Regions from separate parts of the Streptosporangium sp. NPDC006930 genome, predicted to be linked through region 1. Evidence: riboswitches for the same ligand, from Rfam matches in the RefSeq annotation. Region 1 holds a riboswitch; the other holds the start of a gene.
What was found. Region 1 has a riboswitch for S-adenosylmethionine ahead of ABZ664_RS17795 (aminotransferase class V-fold PLP-dependent enzyme). Riboswitches for the same ligand answer to the same signal wherever they lie in the genome.

Region 1 (3,394 bases):
GCCAGGTCGAGGGAGACCTTCACCTGTTCGAGCAGCACCTCGAACCGGGCGTGGCAGTCTCCCGCCGACCGGGTGACGACCTTCACCGGCAACTCGCCGTAGGCGAGGTACGGCTCGTCCCTGCGCAGGTCGACGTCGACGCCGGAGGCGCGGGCGATCGGGCCGCTCACGCCGTACTGCATGATCGTCTCGCGGTCGAGGACGCCCACCCCGCGCGTGCGGGCGAGGAAGATCTCGTTGTCGGCGATCAGGTTCTCGATGTCGGGCAGTCGACGCCGCACATCGGCCACGGCCTGGGCGACCCGGCCCGTCCACCCCGCGGGGATCTCCTCCTTGAGGCCGCCGACCCGGTTGAACATGTAGTGCATGCGCCCGCCGGAGATCTCCTCCATCACGGCCTGGAGGGTCTCGCGCTCCCGGAACGCGTAGAAGACCGGGGTGATCGCGCCGAGCTCCAGCGGGTAGGAGCCGAGGAACATCAGGTGGCTGAGCACCCGGTTGAGCTCGGCCATCAGCGTGCGCGTCCAGACCGCCCTCGTCGGCACCTCCATGCCGAGCATCCGCTCCACCGCGAGCACGACGCCCAGCTCGTTGGCGAATGCCGACAGCCAGTCGTGCCGGTTCGCCAGCACGATGATCTGCCGGTAGTCGCGCACCTCGAAGAGCTTCTCGGCGCCCCGGTGCATGTAGCCCACGATCGGCTCGGCGGAGCCGATCCGTTCCCCGTCCAGCGTGAGCCGCAGCCGCAGCACACCGTGCGTGGACGGGTGCTGCGGCCCGATGTTGAGGATCATGTCCTCGGTGGCGAGCTCCTTGCCGTCCGCCCCCCGTACGGCTTCGGCTCCAGCCCCCATCCCCACGCTCAGCTCACGGCGCGCGCCTTCAGTCATAGGGCCATGCTGTCACGTCAGCCGCGCGAGGCAAGATCCCGCAGGGCGCCGATCAGTCGGTCGACGTGCTCGGAGGTGGTACCGATGCCGATGGAGGCGCGGACGGCGGAGGCGGTGACGTCGTCACAGCCGCCGTCCTTGGCGCCCAGCAGGTGCCGTACGAAGGGATGGGCGCAGAACTTGCCGTCGCGGACCCCGATGCCGTAGTCGCCGGACAGGGCCTCGGCGATCTCGCGGGCGGTGAAGCCGTCCACCACGAAGGAGACGATGCCGACGCGCGGGTGGTCCGGGCCCCACAGGGAGAGCTCGTGGACGCCGGGGACACCTGCGAGGCCCGCCCTCAGGCGCCGAAGGAGGTGCTCCTCCTCGCGGACCAGCGGGGTCCAGCCGGTGGCGGACAGCGCGTCGCAGGCCGCGGCGAGCGCGATGGCGCCCAGCACGTTCGGGGTTCCGGCCTCGTGCCGCGCCTCCGGGTCGTCGTGCCACTCGGTGTCGTCGTCGTTCACGGCCTTCACCGCGCCGCCGCCCCGCAGGTACGGCTCGGCGTCGGCGAGCCAGTCGGAACGGCCGATCAGCGCGCCCGTGCCGAACGGCGCGTAGAGCTTGTGGCCGGAGAAGACCACGTAGTCCAGGTCGAGGGCCGTCAGGTTGAGGCGGCGGTGCGGGACGAGCTGCGCGGCGTCGACGAGGACGCGGGCACCGTGGCGGTGGGCGATGTGGGCGAGCGCGGCGATCGGCCACAGCTCCCCGGTGACGTTGGAGGCGGCGGTCACGACAAGCAGCTTGGGGCCGTCGATCGAGGCGAGGGTGTCGTCGACGGCGCGGACGGCCTCGCCGGGGAAGGCGGGGGCCGCGAGCCGCACGACCCGCTCCCAGGGCAGCAGCGAGGCGTGGTGCTCGGTGTCGAAGACCACGGCGGTGGTGCCCTCGGGCAGGCTGCGGGCCAGCAGGTTGGTCGCGTCCGTGGTGTTGCGGGTGAAGATCACCGAGTCGTCGGGGCGGGCGCCGACGAAGGCCCGCACCGTGTGCCTGGCCTGCTCGTAGCGGGCCGTGGTCAGCTGGGACGCGTACCCGGCGCCGCGGTGGACGCTGGAGTAGGCCGGGAGCGCGGCGGCGACGGCGGCGCTCACCGGCTCCAGACAGGGGGCGCTCGCGGCGTAGTCGAGGTTGGCGTAGCGGACGAGCCTGCCGCCCCTGACCGGGACCTCCAGGTCCGAGCCGAGCACGGCCGGGATCGGCCGGTCACCGGACGCGCGGGTCTCGGGGACGGCGGTGGTGGCCGAGGTGACGGGGGTGTGGATCGTGAGGGTGGACACGCCATGGCTCCTTCGAGGTCATCGGACCCCAACCCATGGCATAGGTGCCTGGAGCCCGCGCTTGCCCGGCACACCTCGTGCCGGACCAGGTCCTCACCCGGGGCACCCCGCCGCGGACGCGAGGGTTGCCGGCCAGCGAGCCGGGGCTTGTCACTGGCACTCATGACCTACGGAGGCACTATAACCGACGCCCCGCGGTGGCTCGCAAGTCCGAAAGGTGATCAACCCGGTATCCGGGGCAGGAGCGGGCGCCTGGGAGCGTCCGGCGAATTGACGGCGAAGTTGTGACGAAAGGAAGGAACTCGGGGCCTTTCCCGGTCGTCCTGGAGTCAGCCGAAGAAGGTTCAGCCGGCTGAATGATCGCGCGTTCGAGCGTTGGCCGAAGAAATCGGCCGAAGAAGGAGAAGGCCATGGATTGGGTGACCAACCCCGAGATATGGATAGGTTTTTTCACCCTTGTCGCCCTGGAGATCGTCCTGGGGATCGACAACATCATCTTCATCTCGATCCTGGTGGGCAAGCTCCCGCCCGCGCAGCGTGACAGGGCACGCAAGATCGGTATTTCCGTCGCCCTGCTCAGCCGTCTCCTCCTGTTGTTCGCGCTGTCGTGGGTGGTGAGGCTCACGACGCCGATGTTCGAGGTCTTCGGGCAGGGGATATCGGGGCGCGACCTGATCCTGATACTCGGAGGACTGTTCCTGCTGGGCAAGAGCGTCCACGAGATGCACGGCAGCCTGGAGGGGGACTCCCACCACTCCGAGGGCAAGGTGTCCGCGTCCTTCACCTCGGTGATCATCCAGATCATGATCCTCGACGTCGTCTTCTCGCTCGACTCGGTGATCACCGCGGTCGGCATGGTCGACGAGCTGGGCGTCATGATCGCGGCCGTCATCGTCTCGGTCATCGTGATGCTGATCGCCTCCGGGCCGATCAGCCGCTTCGTGGACCGGCACCCGAGCATCAAGATGCTCGCCCTGTCCTTCCTGGTGCTGATCGGCGTCGTGCTCATCGCCGAGGGGTTCGAGCAGCACATCCCCAAGGGCTACATCTACTTCGCGATGGCGTTCTCGCTGCTGGTGGAGCTGTTGAACATCCGGGTGCGCGGCAAGGCGGGCAGGCGTAAGCCGGTCGAGCTGCGTTCTCGCTACGGTGCCGAGGGCCAGGCGGGTCGTACGGACTCGGTGGACG
Region 2 (3,394 bases), on a different contig from region 1:
GGCGCGGGTGGCGTGCACGTGCACCCGAACACCGCGCGGCGCGGTCGCCACCGCGTGGCGGAAGACGTGGGAGAGGTAGCCGCTCTGCGCGGGGCGGGTGGCGAACCCGCCGGGGTCTCCGCCGAGCCATTCGGCCAGCGTGGGTCCCGGGCGGATCGGTCCCTCGCACCGTACCGACTCGTCGGTGAAGAGCGTCACGTCGGCCGCGGTGGAGTTCATCCAGAGCAGGTCCGGCTGGTCGCGCCGCCAGACGCGCCCGCCGCCCGGCGGGTGGGGGTCGATCACGTGGACGTCCAGCGACGGCCAGCCGAGCAGGTCGGCGGCGTTGGCGCAGATCCGCTCCACCAGGCAGGTGCCCGTCGGTCCCGCGCCGACGACGGCGATCGAGGCGCTCATACGGCGGCTCTGCGGTGCGGCTCGTCCCAGTCGGCGTACAGCGGCTCGACCGGGACACGCCAGGTGTCGGTCTCGCCGCGGAAAGGGGAGATGACGGTGAAGTCGGTGTTCTCGCGGAAGGCGGGGTGGGCGTAGAGGTCCCTGGCGTAGGCCCACAGGTTGGTGAAGGAGGTCAGCGGGCGCTCGCTGATCCTGGCCGCCGGGTTGTCGCTCAGGTCGAAGCGGAGCAGGGTCGGCCAGAGCCGCACGTCCGCCTCGGTGATTCCCGAGCCGAACAGGTACCTGCGGTCGGCCAGCCGGTCGTCCAGCTCGGCCAGGAAGGCGATCACTCCTGCGCGCGCCTCGGTGTACGCGGTCTCGGTGGTGGCCGACGCCACGCGGCCCGCCGCCGTGTTGACGATCTCGTAGATCCTCGTGTTGAGCTCGTCGATCTCCGGCCTGAGCTCCTCGGGGTAGAGGTCGGCCTCGGGGTCGCCGCCGAACCGGGTGGCGAGGTCGATCGTGATGTCGGGGAAGTTGTTGCTGACGACGCGGCCGCTCGTCCTGTCCCACAGGACCGGCACGGAGACGTGCCCGTCGAAGCCGGGCTCGGTCGCCTCGTACGCCTGCCGCAGGGTGGTGAAGCCGTTGACCGGGTCGGCCCCGCGCCGCTCGCGGAACGCCCACCCGCGCCCGTCGCGCTCGTCGTCGACGTAGGAGAGCGAGACCACGTCCTGGAGTCCCTTGAGGGAGCGCACGATGGCGGCGCGCTGTGCGTACGGACAGACGGCCGCGACGTAGAGGTGGTAGCGCCCCGGCTCGGCGGGGAAGGCGGTTGTGCCGATCCGCCCCTGGAAGGGGTAGCGCAGGCCGGGCCTGCCACCGGGCCGGTAGTGGCCGTGGGTGTCGAGGTCGACGGGGCTCGCGTGGTTCAGTGTGCTGCTCTTCGGCATCTGACGCTCCCGGACATGTCGTGGTGACCCCTGTGCAGGGGTCCGCGCTTGCGGCACGCCCACCGTGCCGCCTGGTCTCCCCCGGGGGCACCCCGCCGCGGTGCGAGGGTTGCCGGTCAGCCAGCCGGGGCTTCGCACTGACACTCTTAACCTATTTAGAAGGTAGGAAATACATAGATCTCTGTCAAGCCTTAATGTCGAGGAATGTCCTATGAGAGCGTGAACGTGGTCTACCGCAAGTACGACGGGTCACTGCACTGGCACCACCGCGGCCTGCTGCTCGGCGAGGACGAGTACGGGGTGTGGACGGGCTGCGTGGCCAACTCCAGCGGCCACAAGGGCGACGGGCCCGCGATCGCCTGGCCGCATCCGTTCGTGATGCTCTTCCCCCGCGACGCCTGGTGGACGGCCGCGTTCAACACGGCCCCGCACAAGCACGAGATCTACTGCGACATCTCCACGGTGCCCCGGTGGAGCGACGGCCAGGTCACCATGATCGACCTCGACCTCGACGTGATCAGGACCCGCGGGAACCTGCTGAAGGGCCGCCGGAGCCGGGTCTTCCTGGACGACGAGGACGAGTTCGAGGAGCACCGGGTCAGGTACGCCTACCCGCCCGACGTGGTCGAGAACGCCCGCGCCTCGGCCGCCTGGTTGATGGAGGCGGTCACCACCCGCACCGCCCCCTTCGGGGACGCGCCGCACTGGCTCACCCTGGTCGGCTGAGCGCGTCCCCTCCGGCGACCTCAGCGGGCGCGGTCGCGGAACAACCTGCCGGACAGCAGCGCCGAGACCAGCAGGAAACCACCGCACCAGGCCAGCGCCTTCCACGGGTCGCTCCCCACGGGCCTGTCGAGCAGCAGGCCGCGCACGGACTCGATGATCGGCGTGGCCGGCTGGTTCTCCGCGAACCCGTGCAGCCACGTGGGCATGGTGTGGACCGGGACGAAGGCGCTGCTCGGGTAGGGCAGGAACATCACCGCGAAGGTGAAGCCGCCCGCGGCCTCCGGCGTCCTGGCCAGCAGGCCGACCACGGCGGAGACCGCGGAGACGGCCAGGACGAACACCACCAGGATGCCCGCCGCCGCGGCCCAGCCCGCCAGGTCCGCGTCCGCCCGGAAGCCGAGCAGGAACGCGACGACGAACACGATGACGAGCGAGGTGAGGTTGCGCACGGTGCTGGCGGCCACGTGCCCGCCCAGGAACGCCCCTCCGCCGACGTCCATCGACCTGAACCTGTCGACGATCCCCCGGCTCATGTCCTGGCTGACGGCGACCGCGGTCAGGGAGGCGCCGTAGGAGGCGCACATGACGAGGACGCCGGGGACGGCGTAGGTGACGTAGTCGGTGCCGGTCTGGATCGCGCCGCCGAACAGGTAGACGAACATCAGCATGATCATGACGGGCAACAGGAACGAGGTGATCAGCGCGTCGAGGTTGCGCAGCGACAGGCGGACGGCGCGGCCGGTCATGACCGGCCAGGCGACGAGCTCAGACACCGGCCCGCCCTCCGCACTCGACCACGGGACCGGACACTCGCCGCTCCCCGTTCATCGAGACGTCCATCACGGTGAGGTCAGACACCGGCCCGCTCCTTGTCCGTCAGGTTGTCCGTCAGGTTGCCCGTCAGGGCGAGGAACGCGTCGTCGAGCGTGGCGCCTCGCACGGTGAACCTCTCGACCGCCGAACGCCCCGGATCCACCTCGTCCAGCAGGGCTCGGATCTCCGCGGCGCTCCCGTCGGTGGCCGCCTCGACGGTGAGCGTGGCGGGATCGGCGTGCACGGCACGCGCCCCGAGCAGGCGCGTCACCTCGGCGAACGAGCCGGCGTCGGCCAGCACGAGGTTCAGCCGCCAGGCGGCGACCCTCGCCTTGAGCTCGTCGGCGGTGCCCTCCGCCACCACCCGTCCGCCGTCGAGCAGCGCGATCCTGTCGGCGAGGCCGTCGGCCTCCTCCAGGTACTGGGTGGTGAGGAAGACCGTCGTCCCCGAGTCGGCGAGGCGGGTGATCACCTCCCACATCGCCTGCCTGCTCCGCACGTCGAGCCCGGTCGTCGGCTCGTCGAGA

Region 2: another riboswitch for S-adenosylmethionine. It lies ahead of ABZ664_RS01690 (glutathione S-transferase C-terminal domain-containing protein); the one in region 1 lies ahead of ABZ664_RS17795 (aminotransferase class V-fold PLP-dependent enzyme).

Annotation. Positions count from the first base shown of each region.
Region 1 covers NZ_JBEYID010000009.1:94,495-97,888, forward strand. Annotated here, with positions in the region: gene ABZ664_RS17790 (NADH-quinone oxidoreductase subunit D) at 1-890, opposite strand, end outside; gene ABZ664_RS17795 (aminotransferase class V-fold PLP-dependent enzyme) at 908-2,125, opposite strand; SAM riboswitch class IV at 2,259-2,374, opposite strand; gene ABZ664_RS17800 (TerC family protein) at 2,617-3,394, shown strand, end outside.
Region 2 covers NZ_JBEYID010000001.1:354,908-358,301, reverse strand. Annotated here, with positions in the region: gene ABZ664_RS01695 (FAD/NAD(P)-binding protein) at 1-396, opposite strand, end outside; gene ABZ664_RS01690 (glutathione S-transferase C-terminal domain-containing protein) at 393-1,328, opposite strand; SAM riboswitch class IV at 1,368-1,480, opposite strand; gene ABZ664_RS01685 (DUF402 domain-containing protein) at 1,533-2,054, shown strand; gene ABZ664_RS01680 (ABC transporter permease) at 2,075-2,827, opposite strand; gene ABZ664_RS01675 (ATP-binding cassette domain-containing protein) at 2,905-3,394, opposite strand, start outside.